2 regions of the uncultured Dubosiella sp. genome follow, and region 1 is predicted to be linked to the other one. Evidence: a T-box and tRNA genes for the amino acid it is inferred to sense, from the RefSeq annotation. Region 1 holds a T-box; the other holds one or more tRNA genes.

Region 1 (7,260 bases):
GGAAAATGAAGGAATCCATTGAGCAGCTGCTCGTTTTCGCGCTTGACCATCACGCAAGCGACATTCACTTTTTAAAAACCCGTGATGATTTTTCCATGAAACTGCGCACGATCGACGGAATGCTTGAAATCCGTCAGGATCGTTGGGGTCCGGCCGTTTTGTCGTATTTGAAATACATCGCCGATTTCGACCTCGCCGCGCCCAAAGCGCCCCAGTCCGGGTCTTTTTCCATCGAAGTTCGCGGCGAACCAATTCACTGCCGCCTATCCGTCATTCACAATCAGGACAAAGAAACCGCCGTCCTTCGACTGCTATCCTGCCAGGTCGATTTGAAAATCGAACAATTAACATCCGATCCGCAAGCCATCGCGTTCATGCGCTCCTTATGCCGTCTTCGACAAGGGTTGTATTTGGCATGCGGGCCAACCAATTCCGGAAAAACGACCACCATCCACGCCATTCTCCATGAAATCGCCCGCGCGAACCGCCAAAAGATCGTCTCACTGGAAGATCCAGTCGAAATCGCGGACCCGCTGTATCTCCAGCTTCAAATCAACGAACAAGAAGGCTTCGGCTACGAAAAAGGTATCGAAGAGCTCATGCGCCACGATCCCGACATCTTGTATATTGGCGAGATTCGCAACGCGTACTGCGCGAAAAAACTCGTGAACGCCGCGCTGAGCGGACACATGGTCGTGTCCACGCTGCACGCGGGCACGATTCGGGAAGCCGTGATCCGCCTGCTCGATTTCGGGGTCGAGCCATTTGAACTGGCCGGCATTTTGAGCGGCATGTTCGCTTCCCGGCTGTATAAAAAACCCGACGGCTCAAAGGAGTGTGTATATGAAATTGCCGAGCGGAAAGAAATATTCCACATCATCCAAACAAAGGCGTATTCGCCAAACCACGCGACGCTGGCTCAAAAAATTGAACGAGCCCTTGCCCGCCATTCGATCGAGGACGAGCAGGCGCGCGTCGACTTATTCGATCTCCAAAGATGAGATCGATATGTTCGTCACCTTGGGAGCGCACGGAACGCCGATCAAAAAACGCGTCCGTCTTTCGTTTCGGGCGGCCGACGCGCTGCTCGAACGCCTCGATCGCGGGGAAGACCTGCTCGAGATTTTATGCCAGGGCGACGAACCGTATTTTTCCATTTTACGTTTGCTGGCGCCTTCCTTGTCGCTCGCAAACGCCCATCGCGTCGCGCTCGAGTACGACGGCCACGCCCAAAAAGCGTTTCGCTCTTTTGGACGGCGATGCGCCTATTCGATTTTCGTCTTTTTATTTTCCTTCGCGATGATTTACTTTTTTTCTCAACTGATTTATCCCCAAATGGCCGCCTACGCCCAAGATTTCGGGACGGCGCTTTCCTTGCTGAAATTTTTTATGAACGTCTTGCTGGCGGGGCTGGCAGGCTTCTTCGCGTTTCTTGGCTACGTGTTTTTGCTGCCGGCGCAAGAATGGATCGAACGCCGTCTTCGCACGCGATCCTGGATGAAAAAATGGGTTTCGCTGCAAATGGCCACGTTGCTTAGACCGCTAATGAAGGCGCGCCTGTCCACCAAAGACGCGTTTTACGTGTTGGCCCGGCTGGAAAACGACAGCCGGATCGCGTACTACGCCCGCCAAATCGTCGACCGGCTGGAAAGCGGCCAGACGCTGCTGGAGGCGATGGACGCGCTCGATCCGGATTTGCTGACGTTTGTCGAGCTTGGCATGGAAAGCATGGATATGGAGGCGATGCTGGGCTTGTATTTGCGGCGAAGCGAGAAGCGGATGAAAAAGCTCGAAGACGACGGGGTGCGCCTGCTTCAGCTGCTTTCGTACAGCTGTGTCGGGATTCTCGTCTTTGTGGCGTACGAAATCCTGCTCTCGCCGCTGAATGTGTTGTATACGATTTGAGGTGAAACGATGAAAACACAAACGAAACCAACGAATCCGAAAAACGGATTCACTTTGCTTGAAATGCTCGTGGTCATGCTAATTATCGCGATCATTCTGCTTTTGACGCTGCCCAATTTGCAGCAAAAGGAAAAGATCATCCGCGCCAAAGGGTGCGGCGCGCTTGTCGAGGTCGTCAACTCGGCCATTCTGCTTTACGAAATCGACCAGGAACGCACGCCCGGCTCTATCGAGGAGCTGATCAGCCAGGGCTATTTGAAGGAAGGGCAAAACGCGTGTCCGAATGGATCGGCGGTGACCATCGTCCATGGCGAAGCCGTCGCCCAATAACGCGTTCACGATGACGGAAACGCTCATGGTGCTGCTACTTGTGGGGCTGCTTTCGACCATCGCCTTGCCGCGCTACGACGCGACAGAGCTGGCGGCCCGGCAAATCAAGGCGCTTTGTTTGCAGGCCCAGATGCATGCCTACGCCAGCAAGGAAACGATCACGGTCGAGATTGGCGTGGACAGCGCGCGATTTGGCGACACGCGCTACGATTTTCCGGAAAAAATGGCGTGCACACCGCTGGCGTTTTCCTACAACGGCAACGGCAATATTTCGAAAGGGGGTTCGACGACATGCCTTGGTTCGCGAAGCGAGCGGCGCATCGTGTTCCAGCTGGGAATGGGACGCGTTCGGATCGAATGAATGGGGTGCTGCTTCAGGACGCGCTGCTGGCGCTGCTCATTTTGTCCATCTTGTGCGCTTTGCTCAACCAGGGTATGCGGGTTTATGAAAAAGCGAGTCAAATCGGCATCGAAGCCATCGACACGCAATGGTTTTACGATGATGGAGGCGCTGTTGGCGCTGCTGGTTGTGAGCGTCTGCCTGCAAGTGGGGACGGCGTATTTGCGGGTGGCGCAAAAGCTTGTCGCCGAGCCGGTCGACACCCAGCGCGAATTCATGATTTTGCAGCTGCGACATTTTGTGGCCCAGGCCACGACGCTCGAGGTGGAAAGCGAGCGGATCGAGCTGGTGGTGCGCCACGAGCGGTTTACGATCGAGCAGGATGGAAGCCGGCTCGTGAAGCGGGGCGGCTATGAGATTTTGGACGAGCAAGTGGAAACGGTTCGCTTTTGTGAAGAAGGGGAAGCCGTTTTCGTGGAAATCGACGGGCGCCGCTTCCAAATCGCGTAACGGCTACGCCAGCCAGACAATGCTTGTACTCTTTTTGTTTTCGCTCATGCTGCTGTCGCTTTTGTCGGTGTACAGCGTGCAGCGTGCCGGCTTGTACGCGGCGATGCGCCAGTCCACGCTCGATCTAAGCTGCCTCTCACACGTGAAGGCGATGATTGAAAACAACGCGGTGGTGCGCCAATGCGGCTATGGCGACGACCTTCTCGTTTTGCACAAGGAGGTGTGGATCGACGGGACCCGGGTCGAGCTGGACGACGAGCAGACGTATGTGGCATGTCGCTATGAACGGCTTGATGGCGTTCCAATCGTGATCCGTTTCTTTTACTCGGATCAGGCGATTGTGTCCATCGAGCCGCAGACGCCAATCTAGACTTGACGGTATCCTGAAAAAATGCTATTTTGTTTCTAACGCATAGAACCGGAGCAGTAGGTGTTTCCATCATGTCCAGAGAGTGGCCGGGCGGTGGAAGGCCACGTTGAGAAAACGCCGAACTCGCCGGGGAGTGGATAGAAAAACTATCCGTACGCTCTGCGATAAAGAGCAGCAAAGCGCCCGCGCGAGCGGGAAGTAAGGTGGTACCGCGTGAATGAACGTCCTTATAGGTTAAGGGCGTTTTTTATTTGAGAGAGAGGAGAAAACAAGATGTACGATCATCAAAGCGTGGAAAAGAAATGGCAAAAAGTGTGGGAGGACGAGAAGACGTTCAAAACCGACACGACCGACTTTTCCAAACCGAAATACTACGTGCTGGACATGTTCCCGTATCCGTCCGGAAACGGCTTGCATGTCGGCCATCCGGAAGGCTACACGGCTACAGATATCATCGCCCGCAAAAAGCGGATGGAGGGATTCAACGTGCTGCATCCGATGGGGTTCGACTCGTTTGGCTTGCCGGCCGAGCAGTTCGCCATCCAGACGGGCAACCATCCGTCGATTTTCACGAATAAAAACATCGACCATTTCCGGGACCAGATCAAGATGCTTGGCTTTAGCTACGACTGGGACCGGGAGATCGCGACAAGCGACCCGTCCTACTACAAGTGGACGCAGTGGATTTTCATCCAGCTGTACAACGCCGGCCTGGCGTACGTGGACGAGATCCCGGTCAACTGGTGTCCGGAACTGAAAGCGGTGCTCGCCAACGAGGAAGTCATCGACGGCAAGAGCGAGCGCGGCGGCTATCCGGTCATTCGCAAGCCGATGCGCCAGTGGGTGCTGAAGATTACGGACTACGCGGAGCGTCTGCTGGAGGATTTGGAGCTGGTGGACTGGCCGGAATCGACAAAGGAGATGCAGCGCAACTGGATCGGCAAGTCGCAGGGAGCCAATGTCGTGTTCAAAATCGACGGACACGACGCGGAGTTCACCGTGTTCACGACGCGTTGCGACACGTTGTTTGGCGCGACGTACTGTGTCATGGCGCCGGAACATCCGTTTGTCGATCAAATCACGACGCCGGAGCAAAAAGAGGCAGTGGACGCCTACAAGGCGGTTTGCCAGACGAAATCCGATTTGGAGCGGACGGATTTGAACAAGGACAAAACGGGCGTGTTCACAGGCGCGTACGCGATCAATCCGGTCAATGGCAAGAAGATCCCGATTTGGATTTCGGATTACGTTTTGGCAAGCTATGGAACGGGCGCGATCATGGCGGTGCCGGCCCACGACACGCGCGACTACGCGTTCGCGAAAAAATTCGGTTTGCCGATCATTCCGGTGCTGGAAGGCGGGGATGTCGAGAACGAGGCGTACACCCAGGACGGGGTACACATCAACTCGGACTGGCTGAACGGACTGGACAAGCAGGAGGCGATTACAAAAATGATTGCCTGGCTGGAGGAAAACAAAGTTGGCGAGGCGAAGACGACGTACAAGCTGCGGGACTGGCTGTTTTCGCGTCAGCGCTACTGGGGCGAGCCGATTCCGATTATCCATATGGAAGATGGCACGATGCGGACGGTGGATATCGAGGAGCTGCCGCTGGAGCTGCCGGCGACAGAAGATTTCAAACCGGCCGACTCGGGGGAGAGCCCGCTGGCGAACTGCCCGGATTTCCTGCATGTGGAAATTGATGGCGTGAAGGGCGTTCGGGAAACGAACACGATGCCGCAATGGGCGGGAAGCTGCTGGTACTACTTGCGCTATATCGACCCGAAAAACGACGAGTGCATCGGCGATCCGAAACTGCTGGAGCACTGGCTACCGGTCGATTTGTATGTGGGTGGCGCGGAGCATGCGGTATTGCATTTGCTGTATTCGCGCTTCTGGCACAAGGTATTGTACGATCAAGGCATTTTGCCAACGCCTGAACCGTTCCAGAAACTGTTCCACCAGGGTATGATTTTGGGCGAGAATGGCGAGAAGATGTCGAAATCGCGCGGTAACGTCGTCAATCCGGACGATATCGTTGTATCCCATGGCGCGGACACGCTGCGGGTGTACGAGATGTTCATGGGACCGCTGGAGGCGGGACTGCCTTGGTCGGATCAAGGCATCGACGGTACGCGCAAGTGGCTGGAGCGTGTGTGGCGTCTGTTTACGCAGGTTGCGCAAATCACGGACGAGAACGACCATAAGCTGGATCGGGTGTACAACGCGACGGTCAAGAAGGTGGGCAGCGATATCGACACGCTAAATTTCAACACGGCGATTTCGCAGATGATGATTTTCGTGAACGACTGCTATAAGACGAAGACGATTTATCGTCCATACGCGGAAGGATTTATCAAGATGTTCGCTTGCTTCGCGCCGCATCTGGGCGAGGAGCTGTGGCAGACTGTTTGTCACAAAGACAAGACGCTCGCGTACGAGCCATGGCCGACGTACGACGAAAACGCTCTGAAGCAGGACAAGGTGACGGTTGTCGTTCAGGTGAACGGCAAGATGCGCGGCAAGATGGAAGTCGCGGCCGACACGGACGAGGAAACGTTGAAGCAGGACGCGTGCGCTCTGGAATCCGTTCAGCGCTTTTTGGAGGGCAAGACGATTCGCAAGATCATTGTCGTCAAAGGCAAGGTTGTCAATATCGTCGCGAATTAAGCGGTAAAAATACGATTTCAAAGAGGAGTTCAATTTGGGAACTTCTCTTTTTTTTGTCCCTTATTTACCCATATTTTTTGGAATAAGGTCTGGAAATTGGCGAAAAAAGTTTTTAAAATGTAAATTGGGAAGGAGATTATGAACATGATGAAACAGCAACCCCACAAAACTGTGAAAAACCATGAGCGTAAAGTCATTCAAGGCATTGGACGAAAATTCCTGGCCTCTTCTCTTTGCGCCCTTTTGAGTGTTTCGAACGGCTTGAACTGGCCGGTTTTGGCAACGGAAGCCGAAACGGATCCGGAAGTCGTCGAGCAGCAGCTGATGGAGGACGAAACCGAAATCGTTTCCGAAGAAGAAAATCCGACTGTCGGAAACGAGCAAGGACTTTGCGTCCATCATCCTTGGCACGACGCCCAATGCGGGACCGATCCGTGCCAATACCGCTGCGTTCCTTGCTTGCAGGAGGATATCGCGGAAATCATCGCCATCCTCACCGAGGAAAGCGCCGAAGAAGATCCGCTGCAAGCGGTCTACACGCGTATAGAACATGCCTACGACACGTACGTGGCGCTCAACGAGGATGAGCTCGCCCAGCTGGAAGAGGACGAGTACGCCTTCATGGAAGCGGTTTTAAGACAGGAGGAGTCTATAATTCAGTCTTTGGATGCGCTTGACCAGCAAGTCGATGAAAACGGACAAGCCGAAGCGCAAACCCTGACGCAGCTTTATCAAGAGGTGGCCGCGGCGTATGGCGCGTTCATGGAGGAGAAAGCCGGACAGGAAACGAAACCGGAAGAAGAACAAGATCCAGTGGAAGAAGGCGAACAGCCTAAAAAAGTCATTACAATGGACGATGACAACAAGGATACTTCTCAAAAGGAAAACGAGAAGGAGTCCGGCATCGCAGAGGGAGATGAAGCGCCGGATTCCACAACGCCGGATGCGACCGAGAAGAAAATGAAAATCGCCGCGGTTTCGATCAAGGACAGCACAGGTGCTGTTCAGTCGCTTGTAAGCGAGGATCAGGAAACAAAGAATGAATTTACAATGAAATACGACCGGCAGGTGACTTTGCATTTCGAAGTGGAGAGCGAGCTGAATCTGAAAAATAAAAAAGTGTCCATTACGATTC
Region 2 (7,260 bases), on a different contig from region 1:
CGTTTGGATTGATCATCGCCTGCATCGTGGCGTTGATGGCGTCGATGCCAACCTTTCCTTTATACATGGGCGCGATGATTTGCAGCGACATTCGCTCCTGCTCGTCGTATTGCGCGATGGCTTTCTTTAGCGTTTCCAGAATTTGACCTTGCCCGCGCTCGATAAAATTCGCTCCATCCGCAAACGCGAGCGGCTGCTCGTCCCGGATCAAACGGGCGAGCTGGGCGATTCCCGAGCCGCTGGACTGCCGAAAGATCTTTTCCAAATGGACAATCGGGTAAATGCCGCTTTCAATCAAATCGTTGAACACCTTTCCCGGTCCCACGCTTTCCAACTGGTCCTCGTCGCCAATCAGCAAGATCCGGCAATACGGCGGCAGCGCCCGCAGCAGCGCCGCGAACAAATGGGTGTCCACCATCGAAAACTCGTCCACGATCAAAATGTCGACATCCAGCGGATCGTTTTCGTCCTTTCCAAACTGGTTGTCATCCAGGTTCCACTTCAAAAGCGAGTGAATCGTTTTGGAGTCGTTGTCGGAAAGCTGGGAGAGGCGCTTGCTCGCCCGCCCGGTCGGGGCGCAAAGCTGGATCACAGCGTCTGGATACACCATGCGCGCGATTTGCAGGATGCCTTTGACGGTCGTCGTTTTTCCGGTTCCCGGCCCTCCGTTCAAAATCGTAGCGGAGTGTTCAAAAAAAGCGTGGATGGCTTGTTTTTGAATGGCGTCGTATTCGATGTTGAGCATAAACTCGACTTGCTCGATTTTCTCGTCGATGTCTTGCGCCGCGACAGGCTCGACATCAAACCAGTGCGTCCGCAGCCCCTTGGCGATCAAGATCTCGTCTTCGTACAACGAAAACGGATAAATCTTTTCTTGTTCCGCCTGCAAGTTCTGCCGGCCAATCAAGTTGGCCAGCGCCTGCTCGAACGCCTCTTTTTGAACCGACTGAAACCGTTCCTGCACAATCGGATACGGAATGTACGTATTGCCCGAACGCATCGCCATTTGCCGGCACTCCTCGTAAATCATCGCTTCCAGACGCCGCAAATCATCGGCTGGCAGCTCGATGGCGTCCGCCAGCCGGCACGCTCCCTTGTAGCCGAAGCCATAAATTTCGTAAAGCGGCCGAAACGGGTCTTCCTCGATCGTTTTGAGCGCGTCGTCTTCGTACGTGTTTTCCAGCAGCGTGATTTGCCGGTTTGTCAATCCGTATTCAAGCAGCTTGATGTAGTTGTCGTTAAAACCGGTAAACTGGCAAATTCCATCGGTGATGATGTCGATTTTCTTTTGCGGAAACCGGGGAACCTGCTGCAGCACTTGCGGGTTTTGACGAATTTGTTCCAGACAATCCTCCCCCAGCGTGTCGTAAATCGTTTCAGCGCTTTTTTTGCCGATTGTCGGAAACGTGTCGGACGACAAAAAATGAACGACTGCCTCTTTGCGGGTTGGCAAAACGAGTTTGGCCCGGTCAATTCGAAACTGCGTCCCGTAGCGCGGATGCTCGACGTATTCGCCTTCCAGCTCGTACTCGCCCTCCTCTTTTGGATCGACGAGGCGGCCAGCGCCGGTGAATTCATGGTAGTCTTCGGTTTCTTCAAAGGAGGCGACGACGTAGTGGTTTTCCTTGTTTTCAAAAATGACAAAATCCAGCCGCGCCTTCACGACCTCACGCATGCGCCATCCTCCGGGCGCCGGTTTGAATGATTTGCTCGTTTAAATCTTTTCCGTTTCGATATACAAAGTCGATGACGCCGCCCCCCAGGCATTTTTGCCCGTCATACAGCACGGCTTCCTGCCCGCATGTCACGCCGGCAATCGTTTGCGGATAGCGCAGCCGCACTGTCGTTTCGTCGATCCATTCCAGTTCAACGTCCTGGTCCGGCTGACGGTAGCGGAACTTGCAAGTCAGGCGCTTGGGCACCTCGGCGTGGTCTTTCACGATCCAGTTCATTCCGCTGACAACGGCTTCATCGGAGTCGAGCCATTGTTTTCTTGTGTGGTGGCAAACATAGAGCACGTTTTTATGGACATCTTTTCCAATGACGAACCACGGGCCTTTATCGCGCGTGATATTCAATCCTTTGCGCTGCCCGATCGTATAATACAACACGCCGATGTGCTCGCCGAGCGTCTTTCCGGTATCCACGTCGACGATGCGTCCCGGCTTGCTTGGCAGGTAATTCGTTAAAAAATCCCGGAAATTTCGCTCGCCAATAAAACAAATACCGGTGCTGTCCTTTTTTGTCATGACAGATTCCAAATCGAGCTCCTTGGCGATGCGCCGCACTTCCGGCTTGTCGATGCCACCCAAAGGAAAAATCGTTTTCGCGATGGCGCTTTCCGGCACTTGGCACAAAAAATACGTTTGATCTTTGTTCGTGTCGTGGGCGCGCGTCAAATACGTGTAGCCGTCGATTCGCACGTTGGACGCGTAATGTCCGGTGGCGACCGCGTCGAATCCGTTTTTCATCGCGTAGTCGAAAAACGCGTCAAACTTAATGTATTTGTTGCATAAAATATCCGGATTCGGCGTGCGTCCGCGTTCGTATTCCTTCAAAAACGTCACGAATACCTGATCCCAGTACTCCTGGATGAAATCAACGCGCCGCAGCGGCAGGCCAAGATGGTCGGCGACCGCTTTGGCATCCAGATAGTCCTGCTCTTGCGGGCATACGCCTTCCATGATCGTCGGATTGCCAAGAATGTCATTGTTGGCAAAGCTGTCCCAGTTGCGCATAAAACAGCAGGTCACGTCGTATCCCTGCTCTTTGAGTAAATAAGCGGCGATAGCCGAGTCAACGCCACCGCTTAAGCCGAGTAAAACTTTCACACTCACACCTCCATCAACCATTGCGCTTTTTTCTTTCACCTGGCGCAAAAAAGTGAAAGAAAAAAACGAACCTTTCGGTTCGTTATAGACAAATGGTGCCCAGGACCGGACTCGAACCGGTACGGTATCGCTACCGGTGGATTTTGAGTCCACTGCGTCTACCAATTTCACCACCCGGGCATTTCCTTGACTGCCCATTTATAATAGCAAACCTTTTTCCAAAAAGCAACACCTGTTTTTCAAAAATCCGAAACAATTTGAATATCCGCGATAAACGGATACGTTTCGCGCAGCGACTGGCACAAATTGCGCGCCGCCCCGGAATCGACGGGCTCCACAAAACGAAGCCGATACTCGACACGGTCGAACAGCGTTCCAACGCCCGCAAGCGCCTCTTGCTCCAGCTCAAAAAGCGCTTCGTCCCCTGAAATCGTTCGTTTTCGGGTCCAAATGTAGCCCGACGTCTTTTCAAATGTCCGAATCGAATCGCCCACGACGCAGATCTCCCCTTCCATTGTCTTCATAAAGCCCTCGCACGGGTAAAAGCCGGCTTCATCCAGCCGCTCCATCACTTGCCGCCGCACATCGAGCGCGCGTTGCGCCAAACCGAGCGTTTCCGGCTGCAAATCCACGACATCCACTTTGCCAAAGCATCCGCGCGCCGGCGCGACGTTTTGAAAGCGGACGCGTGTTTCATCAAACCGCTGGCGAATGCGCGTGATTTGATCTGGCGTAAGAATCGTTTCAAACTGGCTCACCACGACGTGTTCGGCCAGATTCTCCACAATTTGGTGGAGCGCCACGACTACCATGTCATAGTGTTGTTTTGGCTTTTCGAATTGCGAAAGATCGAGCGTCACCGTTTGGGCAAGCATGGAATCCAAGGGTTCGACGATCATTTTCCCTTCCCGGATCGCGTCCCGGATTTCCTGGTCAAACATTTCCTCCAGCCAAAAATGGCGGAGCATTTGTCTGGCGACGTACTGGTTCATTCCTTGATTGGAAAAGCCGGCTCCTGTGGCGGCCGAAGACAAATACGAGGCGATCAGCGAAGTGTGCCGGTCGAGATGTTCCGTAAGTTTGCGCACGTTTTCCCGCTGTTTCCGGTAGAGAATGTACGCTTTGGACACTTCGGTAAAGCCCGACTCGGACAGCACTTTTTCCACACTGTCCTGAATTTGCTCGACGCCAATGCGGTTTCCGTCCTTTTTCGCATCGAAATCGGCGGTGACCCGGAGCGCGAGCAGCTCGATAACGGACTCGTCCCATTCTTTATGAAGCGACCCAAACGCTTTTTTTATGACGTTGACGATTTTCCCGATTTGAAAATCGACGAGATTGCCATCTCTTTTTTCGACGATATATTTCATTGTGCTCCTCTTTCTATGGCCAGGGTTTTCACAAGAGGCCCCACCGTCTGCTCCAAGGCGTCAATTTCCGCTTTCGAAAAGCCGTGAAGCCCTTCCTCGATCGCGTTCGCGCCGGGTTCGTAGTTGCGCCACACCCAATGCCCGTCGTGGCCAACGATGGAAGCCATCTCCTTTAAAACATCCTCGTTGTGAAATTCGCGGATCAATGTCGTGGCGAAGCGGTGGGACACATTGGCTTGGCGCAAAGCGTCCAGCGTTTTTTTGATTTCCGAGGTGTCGATGTCATGAATGCCTGTCGCTTCCGAATAGCCGGACCACGCGCTTTTCAAGTCGATTTCCACTTCATCCAGAAGACCGTTTTCAGCCCAGCGCGCGACCGGCTCGGGATACATGCCGTTCGTTTTGATTTTTACGGCGTACTTTTCCGCTTTTAAAAATTGAAGAAACGATTCCAGCTCTGGATGTAGCCCGACTTCGCCGCCTTCGATCGCCACGGCGCGAAGATGCGTTTTGTGGTGCGTCAAGTATGTTTTGACTTCTTCGGAATGAATGACCTTTTGTCCTTCTTTTAAAAAAACGAGATGCTTTTTTTGGCAGCCCGGACAGCGCAAGTTGCACCCGCCGATTTCCAAAACGGAACAGGGGTGCGCGCCAAATCCGCGCAAAGACAGCTTTTTCCATCCATAAAAGCGCAAGCCTTCCGGCTCGAGCTTGGCGTATTCGTTGGCCCGCTCGCACATGGAGCCGTAAACGGCTTCGAACGAGCGCATCGTGTCGTCGTCGATATTTTGAATGATGTGATTCCACCAGTCGATCCGGATTTTGTAAATTTGCGCGATGATGCGTTTCGCCTTGTACGTCGTATACAAGTGCTTCACCCGCTTGTCGCTGGCGGATGGACGCACTTCCACATAATCGAGCGCTTCCAGTTTTTTTATGTTTTTCGTTACGGTGCCTTTGTCGTAGCTTCCCTTTTCCACGATGTTTTGCATCGTGATGCCTTCCTGCTCGAAAATGAAAAGCAGGATCGGCAGCTGGGCGTAAGTCAAGTGAAAAGGCTCCAGTTTTCGGTCGTAATACTTTTGGGTGCTGCGGTACAGAATGCTGATATCCATTAAAAGGTCTTCATGGTTGTTCATACTCATATTTTACACAAAAAAAAGAAGGTGAAAACCTTCTTTCGCGTTTATTGGACTTTTGCGTCAATGTTCTCATCGCGGACAACGACGTCGTGCGCCCCGCCTTCCACGATACTCGTGGAGGAAACGAGCGTCACTTTCGCATCGCGCTGCAATTCCTCGATTGTCAGACAGCCGCAGTTGCACATCGTATGCTTGATTTTGGAAATCGTCAGTCCGACATTATCGCGCAGGCTGCCCGCGTAAGGAACGTAGGAATCGACGCCTTCGACAAACGACATTTTATTTTCGCCGCCGACATCGTAACGCTGCCAGTTTCTCGCCCGGGCCGAGCCTTCGCCCCAGTATTCTTTCATGTAGTTCCCATTGATGCTGACCCGTTTGTTCGGCGCCTCTTTGAAACGGGCGAAATAACGTCCAAGCATCACAAAATCCGCGCCAAACGCCAACGCCAGCGTAATATGGTAGTCATGCACGATACCGCCATCGGAGCATACCGGAATGTACACGCCCGTATTGCGGTAGTATTCGTCACGCGCCTGCGCCACGTCCAGCGTCGCCGTGGCCTGACCGCGGCCAATGCCTTTTTGTTCGCGCGTAATACAAATCGATCCTCCGCCAATGCCGACTTTTACGAAATCCGCGCCGGCCTCGGCCAAAAAGCGGAATCCGTCGCCGTCGACCACGTTGCCGGCACCGACCTTTACCGTGTCGCCATAGTGCTTGCGGATCCATTGAATCGTTTCCGCCTGCCAGCACGAGTAGCCTTCGGAGGAGTCGATGACCAAAATGTCGACACCGGCTTCCACCAGAGCCGGCACACGCTCGGCGTAGTCGCGCGTATTGATTCCGGCGCCCACGACGTAGCGCTTGTTGTCATCCAGCAGCTCGTTTGGATTTTCCTTGTGCGAGTCGTAGTCTTTCCGGAACACGATGGATTTCAAATGCTGTTCCTCGTCGACGATTGGAAGCTGGTTGAGCTTGTGATCCCAAATGATATCGTTGGCTTCCGAAAGCGAGATGCCGTCCATACCAACGATCAGTTTCTCGTACGGGGTCATAAACTCCTTGACTTTTGTGTTTTTATCCATTCTCGATTCGCGAAAATCGCGGGAAGTGATCAAGCCGACGAGTTTACCGTCCCGCTTGCCCGTATCGGTGACCGCCATCGTCGAGTGGCCTGTTCTTTCACGAAGATTTAAAACATCCGCCAGCGTGGATTCCGGGGAAAGGTTGGAGTCGCTGCCGACAAATCCCGCTTTGCTGGATTTTACATTGCGCACCATTTCGGCTTGCGATTCGATTGGCTGGCTGCCGAAAATAAAACTGACGCCGCCTTCGCGCGCCAGCGCGCAAGCCATTTCCTCGCCGCTGACCGACTGCATAACCGCGGACACCATAGGGATGTTTAAAGAAAGCGCGGGTTCCTCCCCTTTTCGAAACTTTACAAGTGGGGTTTTCAAGGATACGCGATCCGGCGTGCAGTCCGGTCCCGTGTAACCTGGAACGAGTAAATATTCGCTGAATGTTCGTGATGGTTCTTTAAAAAACTTTGCCATGTTTTCCTCCAAAATTCTTTTTATCAATTATATGCTTTTCAAATCAGAAATCAAGCTTGTTCTTAATTATTGAAATGGTATACGACCACGCTGTACGGCGCGATTTGCAGGTTGGTCGCGTACTTCTCGTTGCATTGCCCGTTGTCAAACAAAACCTCGCCCCCTTGATGGACCACGTACTGAAAATGCTGGCTGGTCGGGTTGAAAAAAACGATATTGGCGTCGCTGCCGCAGCTCGTCTTGTAAACGAGAACTTGATTGTCGATCGTTTCAAAATGGACGTTGTTTGAAATTTGCTCGCTCGTTGTCAGCCGGAACGCCGGATGCTGGCGGCGCAGCTGGATGAGCGTTTTTGTCGCCT

The links. A T-box is a leader RNA that pairs with one kind of tRNA and senses whether it is charged. The one in region 1 lies ahead of leuS (leucine--tRNA ligase), so its partner is inferred to be a tRNA-Leu.
Region 2: it has a tRNA-Leu gene. The T-box ahead of leuS (leucine--tRNA ligase) is inferred to sense a tRNA for this amino acid. The anticodon was not compared.

What each region holds. Positions count from the first base shown of each region.
Region 1 is NZ_CAXHOA010000016.1:32,577-39,836, reverse strand. It holds gene ABNS49_RS10800 (ATPase, T2SS/T4P/T4SS family) at 6-1,001, shown strand; gene ABNS49_RS10795 (type II secretion system F family protein) at 1,009-1,905, shown strand; gene comGC (competence type IV pilus major pilin ComGC) at 1,915-2,235, shown strand; gene ABNS49_RS10785 (prepilin-type N-terminal cleavage/methylation domain-containing protein) at 2,213-2,596, shown strand; gene ABNS49_RS10780 (hypothetical protein) at 2,681-3,085, shown strand; gene ABNS49_RS10775 (hypothetical protein) at 3,027-3,455, shown strand; T-box leader at 3,490-3,687, shown strand; gene leuS (leucine--tRNA ligase) at 3,729-6,125, shown strand; gene ABNS49_RS10765 (InlB B-repeat-containing protein) at 6,270-7,260, shown strand, end outside.
Region 2 is NZ_CAXHOA010000001.1:325,434-332,693, forward strand. It holds gene ABNS49_RS01605 (ATP-dependent RecD-like DNA helicase) at 1-1,675, opposite strand, end outside; gene mnmA (tRNA 2-thiouridine(34) synthase MnmA) at 1,668-2,831, opposite strand; tRNA gene ABNS49_RS01615 (tRNA-Leu) at 2,925-3,011, opposite strand; gene ABNS49_RS01620 (ATP cone domain-containing protein) at 3,071-4,201, opposite strand; gene ABNS49_RS01625 (radical SAM protein) at 4,198-5,340, opposite strand; gene ABNS49_RS01630 (IMP dehydrogenase) at 5,388-6,899, opposite strand; gene pulA (type I pullulanase) at 6,962-7,260, opposite strand, start outside.